4 regions of the Rhodococcus sp. IEGM 1330 genome follow, and region 1 is predicted to be linked to each of the others. Evidence: predicted binding sites of a transcription regulator. Region 1 holds the regulator's gene; each other region holds the start of a gene.
The links. Region 1 encodes LexA, which represses DNA repair genes until DNA is damaged. Its sites were predicted from a motif close to CGAACANNTGTTCG; they were not measured.

Region 2: a site for LexA is predicted at 2,389-2,402, ahead of ruvC (crossover junction endodeoxyribonuclease RuvC). Genes of this name have one in related genera too.
Region 3: a site for LexA is predicted at 1,461-1,474, ahead of R4P57_RS26585 (HNH endonuclease signature motif containing protein). Genes of this name have one in related genera too.
Region 4: a site for LexA is predicted at 3,221-3,234, ahead of R4P57_RS11770 (HNH endonuclease signature motif containing protein). Genes of this name have one in related genera too.

Annotation. Positions count from the first base shown of each region.
Region 1 is NZ_JAWLSB010000001.1:929,651-935,609, forward strand. Features, by position in the region: gene ptsP (phosphoenolpyruvate--protein phosphotransferase) at 1-160, shown strand, start outside; gene R4P57_RS04300 (uracil-xanthine permease family protein) at 181-1,452, shown strand; gene R4P57_RS04305 (acyl-CoA dehydrogenase family protein) at 1,602-2,744, shown strand; gene lexA (transcriptional repressor LexA) at 2,821-3,504, opposite strand; gene R4P57_RS04315 (hypothetical protein) at 3,887-4,297, shown strand; gene nrdR (transcriptional regulator NrdR) at 4,398-4,862, shown strand; gene hrpA (ATP-dependent RNA helicase HrpA) at 4,875-5,959, opposite strand, start outside.
Region 2 is NZ_JAWLSB010000006.1:386,254-392,212, reverse strand. Features, by position in the region: gene R4P57_RS16795 (acyl-CoA thioesterase II) at 19-870, shown strand; gene pdxT (pyridoxal 5'-phosphate synthase glutaminase subunit PdxT) at 867-1,469, shown strand; gene R4P57_RS16785 (YebC/PmpR family DNA-binding transcriptional regulator) at 1,557-2,315, shown strand; gene ruvC (crossover junction endodeoxyribonuclease RuvC) at 2,423-3,040, shown strand; gene ruvA (Holliday junction branch migration protein RuvA) at 3,037-3,642, shown strand; gene ruvB (Holliday junction branch migration DNA helicase RuvB) at 3,697-4,725, shown strand; gene yajC (preprotein translocase subunit YajC) at 4,864-5,274, shown strand; gene secD (protein translocase subunit SecD) at 5,437-5,959, shown strand, end outside.
Region 3 is NZ_JAWLSB010000018.1:31,872-37,830, forward strand. Features, by position in the region: gene R4P57_RS26575 (XdhC family protein) at 1-820, shown strand, start outside; gene R4P57_RS26580 (hypothetical protein) at 830-1,342, shown strand; gene R4P57_RS26585 (HNH endonuclease signature motif containing protein) at 1,502-3,787, shown strand; gene allB (allantoinase AllB) at 3,812-5,173, opposite strand; gene alc (allantoicase) at 5,115-5,959, opposite strand, start outside.
Region 4 is NZ_JAWLSB010000004.1:195,018-200,976, forward strand. Features, by position in the region: gene R4P57_RS11760 (glycoside hydrolase family 15 protein) at 20-2,065, shown strand; gene R4P57_RS11765 (nitronate monooxygenase) at 2,076-3,083, opposite strand; gene R4P57_RS11770 (HNH endonuclease signature motif containing protein) at 3,249-4,568, shown strand; gene lepA (translation elongation factor 4) at 4,656-5,959, opposite strand, start outside.

The DNA.
Region 1 (5,959 bases):
CGGCATCACCTCACTGTCTGCTGCGTCGGCCGCCGTCGCGCATGTGGGTTCCAAATTGGCCACGGTCACGCTCGCCCAGTGCAAGGAAGCGGCCGCCGCAGCGCTCAAAACGGACAGCACCGCCGCTGCCCGTGAGGCAGTGAGCGCGATCCTCGGCTGACGCCATAGTCTTTTCCCATCATGAGAAATCTGGGTTGGACGCTGCACGGAAACGGAAAGACCGTCGAGGCCGGGGCGGTGGTGGCACCGGACGAGAGATTGACGTGGCCGCGCACCGTCGGCATCGGGATGCAGCATGTCGTCGCGATGTTCGGTGCCACGTTGCTCGTTCCGACGATCACCGGCTTCCCGGTGTCGACGACACTGCTGTTCTCGGGCATCGGGACGGTGCTGTTCCTGATCATCACCCGGGGGCGCGTGCCCAGCTACCTCGGGTCGTCCTTCGCATTCCTTGCTCCGCTCGGTGCCACCCAGGCGAACGGCCCGGCCGCGCAGCTCGGCGCCGTTCTGTGCGTCGGACTCGTACTCGCGGCCATCGGGGTCGTGGTCAAGATCGCCGGTCGGCGCGTGCTCGACGCCGCCATGCCGCCCGTGGTCACCGGTGCCGTGGTCGTGTTGATCGGGTTGAATCTGGCCCCGGCCGCGACGACGTCGTTCGAGGCGCAGCCCCTCATCGCCGCCGTCACGCTTGTCGCCATTCTGTTGGCCACGGCCATCGGACCGGGACTGCTCGGGCGACTCGGAATTCTGGTCGGTGTCGTCGTCGGTTGGGTGTTCGCCGCGGTCACCGGTGGAATCGCGCAGCCACGCCTCGACGCTCTGAGTGCGGCGAGCTGGATCGGCCTGCCGGAGTTCCGTGGACCGTCGTTCGAGCTGTCGGTGATCCTGGTGGCGCTGCCGGTGGTGATCGTCCTCGTCGCCGAGAACGTCGGACACGTCAAGGCCGTCGCTGCGATGACCGGCAAGAACCTCGACGACGTGGCAGGCGACGCGCTGATCGCCGACGGGTTGGCGACCACCCTGGCCGGAGCCGCTGGTGGCTCGGGCACCACCACGTACGCCGAGAACATCGGGGTCATGGCCGCCACCCGCGTCTATTCGACGGCCGCGTACTGGGTCGCGGCCGTCACCGCGATAGTGCTGGCGTTCTCGCCCAAGTTCGGTGCCCTGATCTTCACCGTGCCCGACGGCGTCATCGGGGGAGCGACCCTGGTTCTGTACGGACTCATCGGGCTACTGGGCGTTCGCATCTGGACCGACGCGAAGGTCGACTTCACCGATCCGGTCAATCTCATGGTCGTCGCTGCGGCGCTCGTCGCCGGAATCGGTGACCTGACACTGGCTGTCGGATCGGTCGAGCTCGGCGGTATCGCGTGGGGTTCCGTCGGCATCCTTGTCGGCTACCCGATCGTCTCGGCGCTCGCGAGGAGTACAGGCAAACGAGGTCGCTAGCGGGGTCGGTCACGGATCGCGCACGTTTTGGTCATCGACCTCCGCTGTACCCCGAACGTACTGTTGGAACGTGACGTCAGTCGTACCGACGACCGCGAATGACACCGTTCACAGGTCGACGTCGGTATGCACCGAACAAGGAGACATTCGTGGAACGCACACTTTTCGAGCCCGAGCACGAGCTGTTCCGGGAGTCGTACCGGAAGTTTCTCGAACAGCACGTAGCCCCCAATCATGCGAAGTGGGAAGAGCAGAACATCGTCGACCGCGGCGTCTGGGTCGAGGCCGGTAAGCAGGGCTTCCTCGGAACGGCTGCGCCCGAGGAATTCGGCGGCGGCGGAGTCAAGGACTTCCGCTACAACGCCATCGTCACCGAGGAAACCACCCGCGGTGGATACAGCGGTATCGGCTTCACCCTGCACAACGACGTCGTCGCGCCGTATCTGATCGATCTTGCGAATGACGAGCAGAAGCAGCGCTGGCTCCCCGGATTCTGCTCCGGCGAACTGATCACCGCGATCGCGATGACCGAGCCGGGCACCGGAAGCGACCTGCAGGGCATCAAGACCAAGGCCGTACGCGACGGCGACGACTGGGTGCTCAACGGCTCGAAGACATTCATCACCAACGGAATCAACGCCGATTTGATCATCGTCGTGGCGTGCACCGATCCCGAGAAGGGCGCACAGGGCTTCAGCCTGCTGGTCGTCGAACGCGACATGCCCGGATTCGAGCGAGGCCGCAACCTCGACAAGATCGGCATGAAGGCCCAGGACACCGCCGAACTCAGCTTCACCGATGTTCGCGTGCCCGCTGCCAACCTGCTCGGCGACGAGGGCATGGGCTTCATCTACCTGATGCAGAATCTGCCTCAGGAGCGGCTCTCCATCGCCGTCGTCGCCGCAGCGGCGATGGAATCGGCACTGGACATGACCATCCAGTACTGCCGCGACCGCAAGGCCTTCGGAAAGTCGATCGGCAAGTTCCAGAACACCCGATTCGTGTTGGCGGAGTTGGCCACCGAAACCACCGCCACCCGAATCATGGTGGACAAGTTCATCGAACTGCTCAACGCAGACAAGTTGACCGTCCAAGAAGCCGCGATGGCGAAGTGGTGGACCACCGAGAATCAGGTGAAACTGATCGACCGGTGCCTGCAGCTGCACGGTGGCTACGGCTACATGAAGGAATACCCGATCGCCAAGGCGTACATGGACTCTCGTGTGCAGACCATCTACGGCGGCACCACCGAAATCATGAAGGAGATCATCGGCCGCGGATTGAATCTGTGATCCGCTGATCCGAAGAACGCAGAGGGCCGCAGCACTATGTGCTGCGGCCCTTCGCGTGTCACTTCGGTGTCGATTTCTACAGCTTGCGCATCACGGTGACGACCTTGCCGAGGATCGCGGCGTTGTTGCCCGGAATCGGCTCGAAGAGCGGGTTGTGCGGCAGCAGCCACACCTCGCCCTTGGACCGCTTGAACGTCTTGACGGTGGCCTCGCCGTCGATCATGGCAGCGACGATGTCGCCGTTGTCGGCCACGGACTGCTGACGAACAACCACCCAGTCGCCGTCGCAGATCGCCGCGTCGATCATCGACTCGCCGACCACCTTGAGCAGAAACAGAGAACCCTGACCCACCAGCTCGCGGGGGAGCGGAAACACGTCCTCGACGGCCTCTTCGGCCAGAATCGGACCGCCGGCGGCGATCCGGCCCAATACCGGTACGAACGTCGGGGTCGGCAACCGATCCTGTTCCTCGGACGCCGGCGATCCGTCGACGGCGGCGGCAGCCTGATCGGCCTGCACCTCGTCGAGACCGCGGACGTCGACGGCGCGGGGGCGGTTGGCGTCGCGCCGGAGGAAGCCCTTGCGCTCGAGGGTGCGGAGTTGGTGAGCGACGGAGGAGGTCGATGTCAGGCCGACCGCATCACCGATCTCCCGAATGCTCGGTGGGTAACCGCGCTCGGTGACCGAAGCGCGAATGACCTCGAGTACCTTCCGCTGCCGCTCGGTGAGACCCGCACTGATGTCGGTGTCGACCTCCATGGCCTTGGATGTCGGTTCCGCGGCCGGCTTACCCGCTGCGGCCTTCGTTGCGGTGGCCCTGGCTCCGGTCGTCTTGGAACCCGTCGTCGTGGAACGCGTGGTCGACCTCGTCGAGGTCTCGTCCTTCATGCTGTCGGCCTCCTGCTGGTGTCCTGGATCCGGTCTGCGGGGTAGGTCTGCGCGGACTGGAGTTGATGGTGTCGACTCGTGGCGTGTGGTTTCTGACACGAATCTAGCGTGTATCAGCTGTTGAATCAAACATCTGTTCGACTCGTGTCGCGTTTTCTACAGACTTTGTCGGAGGCTCGTGATAGAACTTCGAACAAGCGTCCATCGAACGCCTGATCGAACATTCGATCCAACGAGCGAAGTCGAGGTTCCGATGACCATCATCACCGATCGCCCCACCGCCGCCGGTGTCCGTGCCCGATCCACTGTCGTCGAGCGTCGCCGCCGGGCGCGTCCCGTTCTGCAGAGTCCCATCGGGATGCACGGTGTCACGGCACCCCGTACGCAGAGCGCACCGTGCCTCCCGGTCCTCGATCCGTCGTGGACCGATGTCACCGATCGCGAGGAGGCCGATCGCGAGTTCGACGCGACCTCCGCGCACTTCGCGAGTCAGCCGGTTCGGATGCGATCGCTCGTGCTGACCGTGTTGGCGGTCCTGGTCGTGGCAGGCGGCCTGATCGGCATCGCGAACCTGCGGGCCGTTGCCCCCGATGCAGGCGCGCAGCCGGCCGGTGTGGTCGAAGTGCACGACGGAGCTCTCGTCGAGTACACGCCCGGCAGATGACCACCGGCCCCGTCGGGTTCGAGAAGACTGAGTATCCTCGACAGACTGCCCCGATGTGCGTGCTCGTCGTCGGAGCATCGGCTACGACGGAGGATCCCTTATGCATTGCCCGTTCTGCAGGCATCCCGACTCACGCGTGGTCGACTCGCGTGAGATGGACGAGGGGCAAGCAATCCGGCGGCGTCGATCCTGCCCGGAGTGCGGTCGTCGATTCACGACCGTCGAGGCCGCAGTGCTTGCAGTCGTGAAACGCAGCGGCGTGACCGAGCCGTTCAGCCGCGAGAAAGTCGTCAAGGGAGTCCGACGCGCCTGCCAGGGCAGAGATGTGGACAACGATGCGCTGAACCTGCTGGCACAGCAGGTCGAGGACGCCATCCGTGCAGCGGGATCCGCAGAGATTCCCAGCAACGAAGTGGGGTTGGCCATTCTCGGTCCACTCCGTGATCTGGACGAAGTGGCCTACCTGCGCTTCGCTTCCGTCTACCGCTCGTTCAGCTCGGCCGAGGACTTCGAGAAAGAAATCCACGAACTGCGCAAGCACCGCGAGTCCGCCGACATCGACTGACAGTCCTGCCCGTCAGCGACTCTGGTCCGAGATCGCCTTCTCGATGCGCTTCTCCGAGACCGGATACGCCGTACGAATCCCCTGGGCGAACAATCCCACGCGCAACTCCTCGATCATCCAGAACAGTTCCTGTACCCCGGAACTGTTCTTTCTGCTTTCCGGAAGCGAATCCAACAGTCGCCCGTACGACGCGTACACCCGATCGAGTACATCCATCGCCGCCGCGTCACGGCCCGCGCTGCTCGGCAGGGTCGCCAACCGCTTCGTCGCAGCCGCGATATAGCGCGGAAGGTCTGCCAATCTGCGAGAACCGAACTCGGTGACGAACCCGCGAAAGATCAAGCCGTCGAGCTGTTCCCGAACATCATCTGCCGGCTCGCCCGAGGAGGATTGAAGTTGCGCGGACAATGCCAGGGCAGCGGTCAGCACAGGGCGAACCAGGGCGAGCACCGCGGAGGTACGCTGTGGAACCTCCGCGTCGACGAGCGCCCGGAGCTTGTCGAAAGCCTCGGGATCTCGTACCGGTCCACCGTGCGCATCCATCGCTTCCTCGACCGCGAGAGCCCGGCATTCTTCGAGGAGTGCATCGACTCCGCCGTACGGATTCTGGCCGAGGGCAAGGCGTTCGGCGGTCGGCAGTCCGGCCAGCAGTGCCTTGGCTCCCTTCGGGGCCGTCGACAGCAGTAGAGCTCTGGTTCCCGACCGCATCGCGGCCCGCGCCTGCGCGGGCGTGCTGAGAACTCGCACCGCTACGCCCTGTCCTTCGGGCACCAACGCCGGGTAGCCGGTGACCTTCTGTCCGGCCACCTCTCTGGTGACCGTCGACTCCAACCGACCGAGCGTGCCCGAAGTCCAGGCCAGCGAGGGCGCGCGTTCCGCATCACCCACCGCGCTCGCCACCTGACGACCGACTTCCCCGGATAGGTTCGTGCGCAGAACAGTCAGATCCTTGTTGCTGCCCAACACCTTTCCGGACGGATCGACGGCCGCGAACGTCATCTTCAGGTGATCGGGCAGTGCCGCAACATCGAAGTCCTTCGCCGTGATGTGGCACTGCGCAGCCCGTGACAGCTCACGTGCCAAGGCCGTCACCAGAG
Region 2 (5,959 bases), on a different contig from region 1:
GAAAGGTGGACACCAGCCATGGCCAGCATCGAGGACATTCTCGAATTGGAACGGATCGAGAACGATATCTATCGGGGACGGACTTTCCCGAGTCGGCTGCCCCGTACGTTCGGCGGTCAGGTGGCGGGTCAGGCGCTCGTCGCGGCGGTGCGCACCGTGGCCCCCGAGTTTCGTGTGCACTCGCTGCACGGCTACTTCCTGCGTCCGGGCAATCCGAACGAACCGGCCGTGTTCATGGTCGATCGGATTCGGGACGGGCGCTCGTTCTGCACGCGCCGAGTGACCGGAATTCAGCACGGCAAGGCGATCTTCACGATGTCTGCCTCGTTCCACGGCGACGACGAGGGCATTTCGCATCAGGACGTCATGCCCGAGGTCGTGGGGCCGGACAGCCTGCCCGATCCCACCACCCTCGCCGAGTACGACCACTCGTACTACAAGGAGTGGTCGGAGTGGGACATCCGTCTCATTCCCGATGACCAGACCGTCAAACACCCGAGTTTCGCTGCGCAGCAACGAGTCTGGTTCCGTTACCGAGACAAGCTGCCCGACGACCAGGTGTTCCACGTCTGTGCGCTCGCATACATGAGCGATATGACATTGATCGGATCGGCCAAGGTGCCGCATCCGGACGCCGTCACGCAGACGGCCTCCCTCGATCACGCGCTGTGGTTCCTGCGGCCGTTCCGGGCCGATGAATGGTTGCTCTACGACCAGACGTCACCGTCAGCCGATTTCGGGCGGGCGCTGGCTCAAGGGCGAATCTTCGACACGTCCGGGCGCATGGTTGCCGCTGTGGTGCAAGAAGGGCTGATGCGCTACGAACGGGATGCCAACGCGCCCCACGTCGATCCCTTCGGCCGCAAGTGAGCGCTCCGACCATCGGAGTTCTGGCCCTGCAGGGCGACGTTCGCGAACATCTGGCTGCCCTGGAGTCGAGCGGCGCGCACGGCGTCACCGTGCGGCGTGCGGCCGAACTCGCGCAGATCGACGGGCTGATCATCCCCGGTGGGGAATCGACGACCATGAGCAACCTGCTCGGCGTGTTCGACCTGCTCGAACCGTTGCGTGCCCGGTTGGCCGAGGGCCTGCCCGCCTACGGATCGTGCGCGGGCATGATTCTGCTGGCGTCCGAGATTCTCGACACCAGGCCCGACGCCCGACATCTCGATTCCCTCGACATCACCGTGCGGCGCAACGCTTTCGGTCGTCAGGTCGATTCCTTCGAGACCGATCTCGACGTCACCGGCATCGACGGTGGGCCCGTCCGAGCGGTGTTCATCCGCGCGCCCTGGGTCGAGCGGGTGGGCGAGAGCGTCGAGGTGCTCGCCACCGTTCCGCACGGACCGGCCGCCGGACGGGTGGTGGCCGTTCGCCAGAACTCCGTGCTCGCGACGAGCTTTCATCCCGAGGTCACCGGCGACGATCGAGTGCACGCACTGTTCGTCGACATGGTGCGAGGCCGCTAGAACCTTCGATGGTCGGTCGGTGCCGAGCGCGGTACCGGGCGAGTAAAGTCGACAACACTGATTTCGAGCAGGAAGGGGCCCTATCGCATGAGCGGCCACTCAAAATGGGCCACCACCAAGCACAAGAAGGCGGTGATCGACGCCCGACGCGGCAAGTCTTTCGCCAAGCTCATCAAGAACATCGAGGTGGCCGCCCGCACGGGTGGCGGTGATCCCGTAGGCAACCCGACGCTCTTCGACGCCATTCAGAAGGCGAAGAAGACCTCGGTGCCCATCGACAACATCGAGCGGGCGCGCAAGCGAGGTGCAGGCGAGGAGACCGGTGGTGCCGACTGGCAGACCATCATGTACGAGGGCTACGGGCCCAACGGCGTGGCCATCCTGATCGAGTGCCTCACCGACAACCGCAACCGCGCCGCAGGCGAGGTACGGGTGGCAATGACCCGCAACGGTGGAAACATGGCCGATCCGGGCTCGGTGTCGTACCTGTTCTCACGCAAGGGTGTGGTGACCCTCGAGAAGAACGGTCAGAGCGAGGACGACGTTCTGATGGCCGTCCTCGAAGCCGGTGCCGAGGAAGTCAACGACAACGGTGACACTCTCGAGATCGTCAGCGAGCCGACCGACCTGATCGCCGTCCGCACCGCCTTGCAGGAGGCCGGAATCGACTACGACTCGGCCGAGGCGAGCTTCCAGGCCTCGGTCAACGTCCCGGTCGACGCGGACGGTGCACGCAAGGTGTTCAAGCTCATCGATGCACTCGAGGACAGCGACGACGTCCAGAACGTGTGGTCCAACGTCGACCTCTCCGACGAGGTCATGGCGGAGCTCGACGACGAGGACTGACGCCCCTCGCATCCGACGCAGTGATCGACCGGGTGTCGTATCCCTGATCCGACGGTGGGCTCCGCTACGCTATCGAACAACAGTTCGTAAGCGGAAGGTGTGGTGGCGTGCGGGTGATGGGTGTCGACCCCGGTCTGACCAGGTGTGGGCTCAGTCTGATCGAGGGTGGCGCGGGCCGAACGGTGGTCGCGCTCGATGTCGATGTGGTGCGAACGCCCGCGGACATGGATCTCGCACAACGTTTGCTGCGGATTTCCGAGGCCGCGGAGTACTGGCTCGATACCCACAAGCCTTCGGTGGTGGCGATCGAGCGAGTCTTCGCCCAACACAACGTGCGTACGGCCATGGGCACGGCCCAGGCCGGTGGCGTCATCGCCCTCGCGGCGGCCAGGCGCGGCGTCGACGTCTGCTTTCACACTCCCAGTGAGGTCAAGGCCGCCGTCACGGGCAACGGCTCGGCCGACAAGGCACAGGTGACCGCAATGGTCATGCGCATTCTCGGTCTGCAGACGGCACCGACTCCCGCGGACGCGGCCGACGCGCTGGCCCTCGGAATCTGTCATTGCTGGCGAGCGCCCATGATCGCCCGGATGGCGAAGGCCGAAGCCATGGCAGCCGAACAGAAACGCAAGTACGACGCGCGCCTGGCCGAGGAGCGCAAGGCTCGCGCCGTCGTGGCACGCAGGATCGAGAAATTGGCCAAGAAGGAGGCGGGCGCACGATGATCGCGTCGATCAGGGGTTCGGTGTTCGACATCGCGCTCGATCACGTCGTGCTCGAGGCTGCGGGCGTCGGGTACCGCGTCAATGCCACTCCGGCGACGTTGGCCACGCTGCACCGGGGGAGCGAAGCGACCCTCCTGACGACCATGATCGTGCGCGAGGACTCGCAGACGCTGTACGGGTTCCCCGACAAGGAGTCGCGTGAACTGTTCGAGTTGCTCCTCACCGTGACCGGCGTCGGCCCGCGAATCGCCATGGCAACTCTTGCCGTACACGAGCCCGATGCGCTGCGAACGGCCTTGGCGGACAGCGATATCGGAGCTCTGACCAGAGTTCCCGGTATCGGTAAGCGCGGCGCGGAGAGAATGGTCGTCGAGTTGCGCGACAAGGTCGACGCGGTGGTCGGACGCGCCGGAAGCTCTGCCGTGCCGGGATCCGGTGCGGGCAATTCGATGCGAGACCAGATCGTCGAAGCGCTGATCGGTCTCGGATTCCCCACCAAGCAGGCAGAGGAAGCCACCGACGCGGTACTCGCCCAGCAGCCCGAGGCCACGACGTCGACCGCGTTGAGGTCGGCTCTGGCGTACCTCGGAAAGTCCAGGTAGGCCCGGGTGACCGAGGAAGACCAGTTCGCCGAATCCCAGGTCGGTGCGGACGCGATGTCCGACGATCTGGATGTCGAGACGAGTCTGCGTCCGAAGAACCTCACCGATTTCATCGGTCAACCTCGGGTGCGCGAGCAGCTCCAGCTCGTATTGTCGGGTGCCAAGATGCGTGGCGGTACCCCCGATCACATCCTCATGTCCGGGCCGCCGGGCCTCGGCAAGACGAGTATGGCGATGATCATCGCCGCCGAGCTCGGAACCTCGCTTCGGCTCACGTCGGGTCCGGCGCTCGAGCGGGCAGGCGATCTTGCCGCGATGCTCAGCAACCTGGTCGAAGGCGACGTGCTGTTCATCGACGAGATCCATCGCATCGCCCGTCCGGCCGAGGAGATGCTGTACCTCGCGATGGAGGATTTCCGCGTCGACGTCATCGTCGGCAAGGGGCCGGGAGCGACGTCGATTCCACTCGAAGTCGCACCGTTCACTCTCGTCGGTGCCACCACCCGGTCGGGTGCGCTCACCGGCCCACTGCGAGATCGATTCGGGTTCGTGGCGCACATGGATTTCTACGAGCCGAGCGAACTCGAACGCATCCTGATGCGGTCGGCGGGAATTCTGGGCGTGCCGATCGACCGGGACGGCTGCGCCGAGATCGCCGGGCGCTCGCGCGGCACCCCCCGAATCGCGAACCGACTGCTCCGTCGAGTCCGCGACTACGCGGACGTCCGCGGCGACGGCACCGTCACCCAGGACACCGCGAAGGCCGCCCTGGTGGTCTACGACGTCGACAAACTCGGGCTCGACCGCCTGGACCGCGCAGTACTCAGCGCGCTCATCCGGAGCTTCGGCGGAGGGCCGGTGGGGGTGTCGACCCTGGCCGTCGCCGTCGGCGAGGAACCGTCGACGGTAGAGGAAGTGTGCGAGCCGTTCCTGGTGCGTGCCGGAATGATCGCCCGCACCCCCCGCGGGCGCGTCGCGACCGCTGCTGCATGGCAGCACCTCGGTCTGACGCCGCCGCCGGACCTCGCAGTGGGTGGAATTTCGGTCCGATCCTCGGAGGTTGCGCAGGGATTATTCGAGTGAATCGGGCACAACAGGACACGAACGGACCGGACCGGTTCCAGGTAATGGCACACTGGGTAGCTGCGAGGCCCGCACCGGCGACGTTCTCGCACGAGACAATGACGTATTTCGAACCCGACTTCGAGGACTGACCTTCCGATGGATTTGCTGTTCCCGCTGCTGATCGTGGCCCTTCTGGTACCGCTGTTTCTCAATGCGCGTCGACAGAAGAAGGTGTTGGCCAAGACCACGGAAATGCAGGACTCGCTGAAGATCGGCGACGAGGTCGTCACCACCGCCGGCCTGTACGCCCGAGTCGTCCTGGTCGAGGACGACACGATCGACCTGGAGATCGCCGACGGCGTCATCACCACCTGGTCGCGTGCAGTGGTACGTGAGGTGCTCCCCGACGACGCCGAGTTCGACAACACCGACATCGACGCCACCACCGAGGCGGACATCGCGGCCCTGGGCTCGAACGACACCGCAGGACCGTCCCTGAGCAAGGCAGACGCGAGCAGGCCGGACGAGACCGTCGAGCAGACGTCGAAGAGGCTCGAAAAAGAGTGAGCACGATGTGAGTCGAACCGCTGTCGGAGACAGTATCCGGCAGCGGTTTTCTCTGCGGTGACCGATGTGGTGCACAATCGCACCGCTCACCGCTGACACATCGGGCCGCCAGGCCCTGCAGGAACCGACACTTTCCATCGCCTCAGAGGAGAAACACACACCGTGGCACCTTCCAGCGGACCGGTGCAACCCGCCCGCTATCTCGCCGTTTTCGCGGTGCTGATGGCGGCGGTGTATGCCATGGTCTTCTTCACCGGAGACAAAGACCCCTCGCCGAAGTTGGGAATCGACCTGCAGGGCGGCACTCGCGTGACACTCACCGCGCGGACCCCCGACGGCAACGCACCGACGCAGGACAGCCTGCAACAGGCGCAGCAGATCATCGAGACTCGCGTCAACGGTCTCGGTGTGACCGGGTCCGAGGTGGTCGTCGACGGCGACAACCTCGTCATCACGGTGCCCGGCGACGACAGCTCCCAGGCGCGCACGCTGGGGCAGACCGCACGGCTGTTCATCCGACCGGTGGTGGGCTCCGTTGCTCCCTCGGCGGGCGAGAGTGCGGGTTCGCAGCAGACCCCGGCCGCGCCGGTCGACCCGGCGGTGCCGGCAGACCCTGCTGCTTCGGCGGATCCGGCTGCGCCTGCAGATCCGGCCACTCCGCAGAACCGTGTGTTTCCGGCGCAGG
Region 3 (5,959 bases), on a different contig from region 1:
GGTCGGCTTGACCTGCGGGGGAGTGATCGAGGTGTTCGTCCGCCTCGGACCGCCGCGGGCGGTACTCACGGCCATCGCATCGGACTCGGCAGTGGCCACGGTGACATTGCTCTCCGGGTCCGGGGAGTCGCTCGCGGTGTCTTCCACGGCAACGATCGGCAGCACCGGGTTCTCCGACGTCGATTCCGTCGTCGTCGGTGAGGCGCTGGCGATGCTGGACTCCGGCGGTACCGGCATCCGGTCGGTGCGGTGCAGGCCGGACCTCGACGTGTTCGTCCAGTCGTACGCCACCGCCCCGCGCCTGCTGATCTTCGGGGCCATCGACTACGCCGGAGCACTCGCGCGCGTGGGCAAGTTCCTCGGGTATCACGTGACGGTGTGCGATGCCCGTCCGGTATTCGCAACTGCTGCACGGTTTCCCGACGCCGATGACGTCGTCACCGAATGGCCGCACAGCTACCTGGCGCGGACGGAAGTCGATGCCCGGACGGTGATCTGCGTGCTCACCCACGACGCCAAGTTCGATGTACCCCTGCTCGAGGTGGCTCTGCGCCTGCCGGTGGCATTCGTCGGGGCAATGGGATCGCGCCGTACCCACGAGGACCGCGCGGCCCGGTTACGCGAGGTCGGGCTGACGGAGCAGGAGCTGGCGCGCTTGAAGTCTCCGATCGGCTTGGACTTGGGTGCGAGAACACCAGAAGAAACTGCGCTGGCCATTGCGGCGGAATTCGTCGCCGTGCGACGCGGGGGTAGCGCGCTGCCTCTCACACGCACTGCTGGTCCGATCCACCACGACGAGGCGAATGCAAAATACGCGTAGACCTCTGTGGTGTTGCTTCATCCGGAGATCGATGGCGAAGGGTCGACTGTTGTGATGGATTCCGTGGGTGCTTCTACGGTGGTCGACCTCGCGCTAGTGCACGCGTTCGTCGACTCGATGGACGTGGTTGCTGCGAAGTTGAGCATCCTCGGTTGGACCCCGCACGCAACTGATGGCGAAGACACCTGCATCGATCAGCAGTGGGAGTACCCACCGTCAGGCAACTTGTGGCGGATCCATACAGGGCAACGCGGTGCTGAGTTTTTCATGGGCTTCATCGTCAACACTGTTGACGAAGCGTCAGCCCTGGATTTTGTCAGACTTGCCCGTTCCATCATTGCTCCGTGGTCTCGAAGCAGTGAATCGACACACCTTCGCGACGAGTTCGATTCAGAGGTCTGGAAAGACAACGTCCGCGTCATCACCCTTCGACTTCTACCCGGCACTTCCCGCCGCGTGGGCAAATCGGTCCCCCCTGCGCTTCAACTCACCGTGCAAGACGTGGGCAGTAGATCCACCTGACCCGCCGATCAGAGTTCATCCCCAAGCAATTGTCATTCGGACCGAAATTGCCTGCTCGAGAGGCCTGAATCGAACGTTTCCGTTTCTGTCGGTGGCCCGGGTTAGTCTTCACCTCGTTCGAACGCATGTTCTGAAACGTTGCTCACCGGGGGGTGAAATATGGGTGCAGTACCGACCGTGTCACTGGAGGCGTTGACCGCTGCCGCGCGTGAGGAGAACCGGCACGCGGCCCTCAAGATCACCGCCTGCTACCGCGTGCACTGCGACTGGATCACCCGCGACACCAAACACAAGCACTACAGCCGGTACGGGCGCACCGAGATGGCACTCGCGTTGGGCTGCTCCGCCACGGTCGCCGAAGCGTACGTCTCGGTCGCAGTCGCCCTGCACACCCGGCTCCCCCTGGTACGGGCCGCGTTCGAGACCGGCGAGATCGACCTCCCGCGAGTGCGGACCGCATGCCGGATCCTCGACAACCTCTCCGACGACATCGTGACGTTGGTCGAGAAAGAAGTAGTCGAAGCAGCGCGACGCAACTCGCCCGGCCCCCTCGAGAAAGAGATCTGGGACATCCTGCTGCGCGTCGCACCCGAGGAAGCAGCAGCACTGCGGGAGTTCGCGAAGAAATTCCGCACCGTCACCTACAGCCCCGCCGGGGAGTTGGCACGGATCCGGGCCGAGTTGACCGCACCCGAAGCCGCCGCCGCATGGCAGCTCCTCGAAGAAATGGCCGACACCCTCTGCCCCAAAGACCCGCGCGGTAAGAAAGAACGCCTGTGCGATGCGTTCATGGCCCGCATGCACGGCGAACCCCGCCTGGCGTGCCTGTGCCAACGCGAGGATTGCCCCAAGCCGGGTGCGGTGCTGCCGGATCGGCGGGTGCCGTTGACGATGATCACCGTCGACATCGCGACCCTGATCGGACTGTTGGCGAATCCGGCGTATCTGGCCGGGCACGGATCCATCGACCCGGAACTTGCCCGGGAGTTGGCACGCAACAGTCACTGGCAGATCCTGCTCACCGAAGCCGTCACCCTCGCCGAATCCCTCGGCCTCGCCGTGCAGAACCCGGAGACCGGGGAATGGGAAAGATGCTCGGACGGCGAGAAGGCAGAGGCTGCAACAGGACCCGAGCCGGGAACAGTGACGGACGCGGACGCGGGCACAGACGCTGCCGCGGACGCGGACGCAGGCAGAGAAGAAGACGCGGACTCGGCTGCTGATGCTGATGAGGGAATGAGGTCGGCCACGGATTCGGGGGCCGAGACAGATGCCTCGACCGGACAGACTTCGGCCAGTTCACCGGGAAACACCTCGGCATCGACACCGGAACCAGCGCCACCGGCAGACCAGGTCGGTGAGTCCGAGGAGAACGGCGAGTCCGCACCAGTACCCGCGACCGACCCGTCGGCAACTCCCTGCCCGGGTTCCGCCGGTCCAGTCCGGAACCGTGCAGCAACAGGCTCTACGGCACCGGTGAGCGAACCGCTAGCGGAGGCAACGTCGGCCACCGGCCCTGAGGCAGCTGCAACGTCTGAGCCCGTATCAGCTTCGCGATCACCTGCGGAACAGACATCGCCGACACCTAATGTCGCACCGAACTGTTCGGAATCACGCTCTTCCACAACACCATCCGGCACCGCCACATCCGGTCCAACGTCAGCCGAAGGCCCGGCACCAGGAACAGGCTCGGCTGCGGCCAGCGACAACCCACACCAGCGTTGCCTAGGATCACTGACCTCCGCCGCATCCCTGTTCTGCACCCACACACCAATCGGTAAGGGCACACGGCACAGCTCTGCCCTCGACCTCTCGACACTCAACCGCGCCGCCCCGAATCGCGCTGCCCTGAATCAGGCAGGCCTCGGGCGTTCGAGCAACCGCACCGGCTGTACAGCCAGCAGCCTCTACCTCGGCAACGCATCCCTGGCCGCAGCACTCGAAGCCGCCATCGCCGCCGACCCCACACTCGCCCGATCAGTACCCCGCGACCCACTCACCGACCGAGCCCTGATCTACCGACCCGACACCCTCACCACCGCCGCCGTCCGACTCCGCGACAAACACTGCCGCTTCCCCGGCTGCCACCGACCCGCCACACGCTGCCAACTCGACCACATCGTGGCCTTCGACCACACCAACCCCCACGGCGGCGGCTGGACCACCGTCAACAACCTCCAATGCCTCTGCGAATACCACCACACCGTCAAAACCGCCGGCTACTGGAAAGCCGTCATGCTCCCCGGCGGAGCCATCCTCTGGAAATCGACATCGAACACCATCCGAATCACCCTGCCCACCAACGGCACAGCAGTCCCCATCCTCGGCAACGACCTCAGACCACACATCCCCACCCAACCAAAACGATCCGGCATCATCGCCTACCCCGAGCCACCCGATACCCCGACACTGGAGCCGAATGTCGAAGAAGCACCGCCGTTCTAGAAGCTGCGTCTCACATGGAGAGTGCTATCGCACCAACAAACGCCCGGTCGAGGATTCCGAACCTGCGATCCACGACCGCCGCACCACACCCGACAAACCCAGTCGATCGTAGGCAGTCACCGGGTTGCGGTGGTACAGCTGCGCCACATCCACGGTGAAGTTCTCCTCCGGCGCAAACGCCACCAAGTCTGCAGCGCTACCGATCTCGATGCGCCCTCGATCAGCCATACCTACTTGGTCGGCAGTGTTGGTGGCCATCCACCGCACGATGTCGGTCAGTGCGAACCCACGGGCACGCGCCTCGGTCCACACCGCAGCCAGCGACACCTGCAACGACGCGATCCCGCCCCACGCATCACCGAAGTCTCCGGTGTCGAACCTCTTCAGATCGGGAGTACAGGGGGAGTGGTCGGTGACAATCGTGTCGATCGTGCCGTCGGACAAACCCTGCCACAACAGCTCTCGGTTTCCGGCCTCGCGGATCGGAGGGCAACACTTGAACTGGGTCGCCCCGGCCGGCACTGCTTCTGCGTCGAAACACAGATAATGCGGACAAGTTTCGACGGTCACCCGTATGCCGTCTCGCTTCGCCGACGCAATCATCGGCAACGCATCGGCACTCGACAGATGCAGAACATGCACCCGACACCCCGTCCGACGAGACAACTCGATCACCTGCTCGATCGCTCGGTTCTCAGCGGCACGCGGACGCGATTCCAAGAATCCCGAGTACTCACGGCCCGCCGCCGACGGTGCCTCGGCGATCACCTCGGCGTTCTCGGCATGCACGATCATCAACCCGTCGAACGACGCGATCTCGATCAAGGCCTTCTCGAGCTCCGGAATCGTCAGCGGCGGAAACTCGTCCACCCCAGACGCGAGCAGGAAGCACTTGAATCCGAAGACACCCGCATCGTGCAGCGGTCGCAGCTGATCGATGTTTCCTGGCACGGCACCGCCCCAGAATCCAACATTGACGACCGACTGATCTGCCGCCACCCGCCGCTTGATCTCCAACGACGCAACATCGATCGTGGGCGGAATACTGTTGAGCGGCATGTCGACGATGGTGGTGATGCCTCCCGCCGCGGCCGCCCGAGTAGCGCTGGCAAACCCCTCCCACTCGGTGCGCCCCGGCTCGTTGACGTGGACGTGGGTGTCCACCAAACCCGGCAGCAGCACCTCGTCCGGCCCGAGCTCGACCACCACCGCCGCAGAAACGCGCGCATTCAGAGAGTCGATTGCCACGATCCGGCCGTCGCGGACGGAGATCGAGGCCGCAACCTCCCGGCCGCCGATCACCGCCCGCGAAGCGCGAACAACCAGATCAGACTGCACTGGAGACACTCTGGAGCTCCGAGGACTTCCACGCGATGTCGGCAGCATCGAGGGCTTCGGCGTCGAGTTCCCCGAACAATCGCAATCGGGACAGTCCGCCATCGGGGTACACGTCCAGTCGCAGGTGCGTGTACGCGTCGGCCTCGTTCAGCAGGAACCGGTGGCGCGTATCCGGTTGAACGGCGGTGCGGGGCAGAATCTCGCTCCACGCCGTCGGGTCCGTGATGTGCCGGCGACGAGAATCGATGGCGCTGAGTCGAATCCACCCCGGTGCGTTACCGACGTAGTAGCTGGTATCGACCTCCACGTGGCGTGGGGCACCGGGAGATGCGAGAGCGAACACCGCGAAGTCGTTGCCGCCGTTGCGTCGTCGAGAATTCTCCCAGCCTTCGCCCATGTTGCGAGCCCGCCCGGGCAAGATGATGTTGGCCGGCGAGGAGTAGAACGCATCGGAGCAGTCCGTGAGCCGAGCGCCGTTCTCGGCGGCGAGCAGGTCGACGGTGCCTGCGAGGAACCGCGGATCCTGCACCACCTGACCGTGCACACGGAACCGGGCAACGCCGCCGTCGGGGTAGATCGACAGACGCACATGGGTCCACCGGTGCCGATCGGCCACCGCGTAGGCGTTCGCGGTGTCACCGGCCGCGGGGGACTTGTCGACGATGCTGTGCCACTCTGCCTTCAGCACATCCTCGATGGATGGATAGCCCTCGATCGACGCCGCCTCGATGGAGACGAACGGAGGGTAGTTACCGGTGAAGTGAGCGGTGTCGACCACGACGCCGTGCACGATGCCCGGTGCCCCCAGTCGCACGATCGCCCAGTCGTGACCAC
Region 4 (5,959 bases), on a different contig from region 1:
ATCGGTCGATGATTACGCCATGACGGCATACGAAGATGTTTCGCCAGTGCCCCCGGTGGCCGACGAGCCCCCCATGGGGTCGGGGCATCCAGGCTTGGGCGGGGTCGAGGTTCAGGGAGCGTTGGGCAGCACCGACGCACCGGTGTCTACCCTGACGTCCTATCGAAGTGCCTTTCCGCCGATCGACGACTACGCGTTCCTCTCGGACTGCGAGACGACCTGCCTGATCGCTCGAAACGGATCGGTCGAGTGGATGTGCGTGCCTCGTCCGGACTCCCCCAGCATCTTCGGAGCGATTCTCGATCGCAGCGCGGGCCATTTCCGTGTCGGGCCGTACGGTCAATCGGTGCCCGCGGCACGGCGGTATCTGCCCGGTGGCCTGATCGTCGAAACGACGTGGCAGACCGAAACCGGTTGGCTCGTGGTCCGCGACGCACTCGTCATGGGACCGTGGCACAACACCGATCAACGCTCTCGCACCCACAAGCGCGCACCGAGCGACTGGGACGCCGAACACATCCTGCTGCGCACCATCAAGTGCGTCAGCGGCACAGTCGAACTCGAGATGAGCTGCGAGCCGGCCTTCGACTACCACCGCGCGCCTGCGAAGTGGGAGTACACCGGCAAGGTGTACGAGGAAACCACCGCCACCTGCGAGGCTAGCGCGGGCGGTGATCAGCCCACGTTGAAGCTGACCACCAACCTCCGCATCGGCATCGAAGGACGCGAAGCCCGCGCCCGCACCCGAATGACGGAGGGCGACAACGTGTTCGTCGCTCTGTCGTGGTCGGATCTGCCTGCGCCGCAAACGTTCGAGGAAGCCGCGGACAAGATGTGGCGCACGTCCGAATGCTGGCGGCAGTGGATCACGATCGGCCGGTTCCCCGATCACCCGTGGCGGGGCTACCTGCAGCGCAGTGCTCTGACACTCAAGGGTCTGACCTACTCCCCCACCGGTGCGCTGCTGGCGGCGTCGACCACCTCACTTCCGGAAACTCCTGGTGGAGAACGCAACTGGGACTATCGCTACACGTGGGTACGTGACTCGACGTTCGCACTGTGGGGCCTCTACACACTCGGACTCGACCGTGAGGCCAACGACTTCTTCGCGTTCATGTCCGATGTGGCGACTACGGCGAACGGCGAGGTCAATCCGCTACAGGTCATGTACGGCATCGGCGGCGAAAAGACGCTCGACGAGAGCGAGCTGCCGCACCTGTCCGGATACGACGGCGCACGTCCGGTGCGTATCGGCAACGGAGCCTACGACCAAGAGCAGCACGACATCTGGGGCACGATGCTCGACTCGGTGTATCTGCATGTCAAGTCGCGCGAGCATGTCCCCGAATTCCTGTGGCCCCTGCTCAAACGACAGGTGGAGGAGGCGATCGCCAACTGGCGCAAGCCCGATCGCGGCATCTGGGAGGTGCGCGGTGAACCGCAGCACTTCACCTCCTCGAAGCTCATGTGCTGGGTTGCGCTCGACCGCGGCGCCAAGCTAGCCGACATCCATGGCGAGAAGGAGTATTCGGCCAAGTGGAACGAGATCGCCGACGAGATCAAGGCGGACATTCTCGAGAACGGCACCGATTCTCGGGGTGTCCTCACTCAGCGCTACGGTGACCCGTCGCTGGATGCGTCACTGCTGCTAGCACCGCTGCTTCGATTCCTGCCTGCCGAGGACGAACGCATCCGTGCGACGGTGCTCGCCATCGCCGACGAGCTGACCGAGGACGGCCTGGTCCTGCGCTACCGAACCGACACCACCGACGACGGTCTGGCGGGCGAGGAAGGGACGTTCACGATCTGCTCCTTCTGGCTCGTATCGGCGCTGGTCGAGATCGGCGAGCTCCCTCGCGCCAAGCACCTCTGCGAGCGTCTGTTGGGGTACGCGAGCCCACTCAAGCTCTACGCCGAGGAAATCGACCACCGCACCGGCCGTCACCTCGGCAACTTCCCGCAGGCTTTCACCCACCTCGCACTCATCAACGCGGTGGTTCACGTCATCCGCGCCGAGGAAGCTCAGGTGTCGGGGCACTTCCAGCCGGCGCACGCCAACCCCTGAACGGAAAGGTTCAGCGGCCGAGCTGCCTCGCCCATTCGGTGATCAGCTCGGCCGCGGGCTTCGCCTGCACGCGGCGATAGCCGGTACCGGCCCACATCGACAGTCCCGACGGATCGCCTGCCGCCGCGGCCTTCGCCCGCATCGGCGCGGTCAGGTAGTGCAGATCGGGATACGCCAGCGGTGCCGCTTCGGAGTTCTCACGCATGAACTCGTTCACCAGCCCTCGCGCAGGGCGGCCGGAGAACGCCTTGGTCACCGCAGTGTCAGGAGCGACCGTCAGTTGCTCTCGGTGCACCGGCTTGGTGCCGGCCTCGGGTGTGTTCAGAAACGCCGTACCGAGCTGCGCGGCGTGCGCGGCGCCCGAATCCAGCAGTGGCGCAATGTCGTTGCCATCCATCAGGCCGCCCGCGGCGATTCGCGGTAGATCCGATATCTCGCGCACTGCGATCAGCAGTTCGGTCAGCGGCTCGTCGGGGGCCGAGCCGTCGAAGGTGCCTCGATGACCGCCCGCTTCGGGTCCCTGCACCACGAGCGCGTCCACACCGTTTGCGGTGGCCACCGATGCGTCCGACGCGGTGGCGACGGTGGCCCACACCTCGGTTCCCACGGCGTGCAACTGGGCAACCTCGTCTGCGTCGAACGTCGCGAACGTACTCGACACCAGCGGTACCGGGTGCGCGAGCAGCCAGGCGAACTTCTCGGCGTAGAAGTCGTCACGTCGCACCAGCTCTCCCGGCTCTGCGTCGAAACGCTCGAACCAGGACGCCAGGTGCTCGGCATAGGACTCCACATCCGCACCCGATGGCTCCTCCGGCAGGAAGAGATTGACGCCGAACAGCAGACCGCGCACCGAGTCGATCTGCGCCGCAAAGGCTTCGGGCGTCAACAGCGCACCGGCGATCATGCCGAGCCCACCCGCCTCCGACACCGCGCGGGCGAGTTCGGGAGTACTCGGGCCGCCTGCCATCGGCGCACCGACAACGGGAACACGCAACTGCTTCAGAATCGGCGTCGTCACAGGTTCGAAATGTACTCGCCCGCCGCGGCCTCGTCCGTCGTACCCGACCTGCGGCCGCTACCACACGCCACCGACGAGTTCTTTTTCGCGAATAGTTAAGCAGGGCAATAGTTTTCGATTGCACTAACGTTGCCAATCGAACGCACGTTCGATACACTTGGTCCCATGACCGCAGCGATCTGGCAACTGAGCGAGAATGAACTCCTCGCCGACGCTGCTGCGGTCTCCCACAAAATCCAGCTGTTGGAAGCCCGGCGGATCGCCCTCGTCGGCGAGATCGACACCCGCGTCTCCCGGGAGAAGCTGGGCTTCCCCGGTCCCGCCGGCTGGCTGACCTCCACCACCCTGCTCTCTCCCAGCAGGGCGAACAAGATCGTCACCCTCGGCCGCGGCATGAAGAACTTCCCCGACATCGCCGACGCCGTCAACACCGGCGTGATGACCATCGACCACGCAGCCCTGATCCTCACTTTCGCCGAAACACCCCCGAAGAACCTGCCGCAAGCCGGGCAGGACATCGCCCGTAAAGCCATGATCACCGCCGCGACCGGACCCCAAGCACGCACCGGCCGCATCCGCGAAGCGATCACCAAACTCAACGACAGATTCGGCGGCAACAAACCACCTCCAGAGGACACCGACCGCAACGAATTCTTCGCCTCCAAGACCTTGAACGGCCGGTTGGTACTCAAAGGAGACTTCGATGCGATCACCGGAGAAAAACTCCTCACCGCACTCTCACCCCTGACCGAACCCCGCCCCGCCGCCGACGGCACCCAAGACGACCGCAGCCCCGCCAGGCGCCGAGCCGACGCCTTCGGACACATCCTCGACCAATACCTCGCCTCCAGTAACCGCCCCACCGAAGGCGGTGAACGACCCCACCTGAACCTGCACATCAGCCTCCGCGATCTCACCGACCTCCGCGACAGTGCCGACGCCGACGACATCACCGACGACGAGAACACTCGCACTGCAGACGAATCCGATGATGACAACCACCCCTCCACGGATCGCGGCGCATACAGGGACCTGCTCGGCGACGGCACCACCGTCGGATGGCTCCCCTGGATGGGACCGCTCTCCCGCAACACCTCCCGCCAGTTGGCCTGCGACTGTGTCCTCACTGCCATCGTCATGGACGAGAACGGCAACCCGTTGAACCTCGCTCGCACCGCCCGCACCGTCACCGCCAAACAACGCAAAGCCCTCACCGCCCGCGATCACGCATGCGCATTCCCCGGCTGCGGAAAACCCGCCGCCTGGACCGAAGGACACCACATCTGGCACTGGGGCGACGGCGGCCCCACCGACATGAACAACCTCGTCCTGCTCTGCGGATTCCACCACCGCCTCATGCACCACTCGGACTGGGAAGTGTTCATCGGCACCGATGGCCACCCCTGGTTCATCCCACCGGCAACCGTCAACCCCTATCGACAACCCAGGCCATCCCACGCCCGAGCAGGCCCCCACATCGCCTGAGCCCCAACAAAAACTCCAGCCCCGCACCGAAACACCGGTGCGGGGCTGGACGAGGTTGGAGCGGCAGAGCGTCGGTGAAGTTCCGTACTACTTCTTCGGCTTGTCCGAGGAGGATTCCGAGGACAACGCGGCGACGAAGGCTTCCTGTGGCACCTCGACGCGACCGATCGTCTTCATCCGCTTCTTGCCCTCTTTCTGCTTCTCGAGCAGCTTGCGCTTACGGCTGATGTCGCCGCCGTAGCACTTGGCCAGAACGTCCTTGCGGATCGCGCGGATGTTCTCGCGGGCGATGATGCGCGATCCGATGGCGGCCTGGATCGGCACCTCGAACTGCTGCCGCGGAATGAGTTCCTTGAGCTTGGTCGTCATCTTGTTGCCGTAGGCCGCGGCAGCGTCCTTGTGCACGATCGCCGAGAACGCGTCGACGGCCTCCCCCTGCAGCAGGATGTCGACCTTGACCAGCGCACCGGCCTGCTCGCCGATCTCCTCGTAGTCGAGGCTGGCGTATCCGCGGGTACGGGACTTCAGGATGTCGAAGAAGTCGAAGATGATCTCGGCCATCGGAATGGTGTAGCGCAGCTCCACTCGGGTTTCCGACAGGTAGTCCATGCCGCCGAGTTCTCCGCGTCGTCCCTGGCACAGTTCCATGATCGAACCGATGAACTCGCTGGGCGAGATGATGGTGCATTTGACCATCGGCTCGAACACTTCGCGCGCTTTGCCGTCGGGCCAGTACGACGGGTTGGTGACGATGTGCTCGGCACCGTCTTCCATCTCGACGCGGTAGACGACGTTCGGCGAGGTCGAGATCAGGTCCAGGTTGAACTCTCGCTCGAGCCGCTCGCGGGTGATCTCCATGTGCAGCAGCCCGAGGAAGCCGCAGCGGAAGCCGAAGCCGAGCGCCACCGACGTTTCCGGCTCGTACGTCAGTGCAGCATCGTTGAGCTGCAGCTTCTCCAGGGCGTCACGCAGGTCGGGGTAATCCGAACCGTCGAGCGGGTAGAGGCCCGAGTACACCATCGGACGGGGTTCGCGGTAGCCGGTCAGCGGCTCGGTTGCGCCCTTGCGGAAGGTGGTGACGGTATCGCCGACCTTGGACTGGCGGACGTCCTTCACACCGGTGATGAGGTATCCCACTTCGCCGACGCCGAGGCCCTTGGTCGCCTTCGGATCGGGTGAGACGATGCCGACCTCGAGCAGCTCGTGCGTCGAGCCGGTCGACATCATCGTGACCTTCTCGCGCGGATTCAGTGCACCGTCGACGACGCGGACGTAGGTGACTACGCCGCGGTAGGTGTCGTACACCGAGTCGAAGATCATCGCGCGGGCAGGCCCGTCCGGATTGCCGACCGGGGCCGGAACCAACTTGACGACCTCGTTGAGCAATTCCT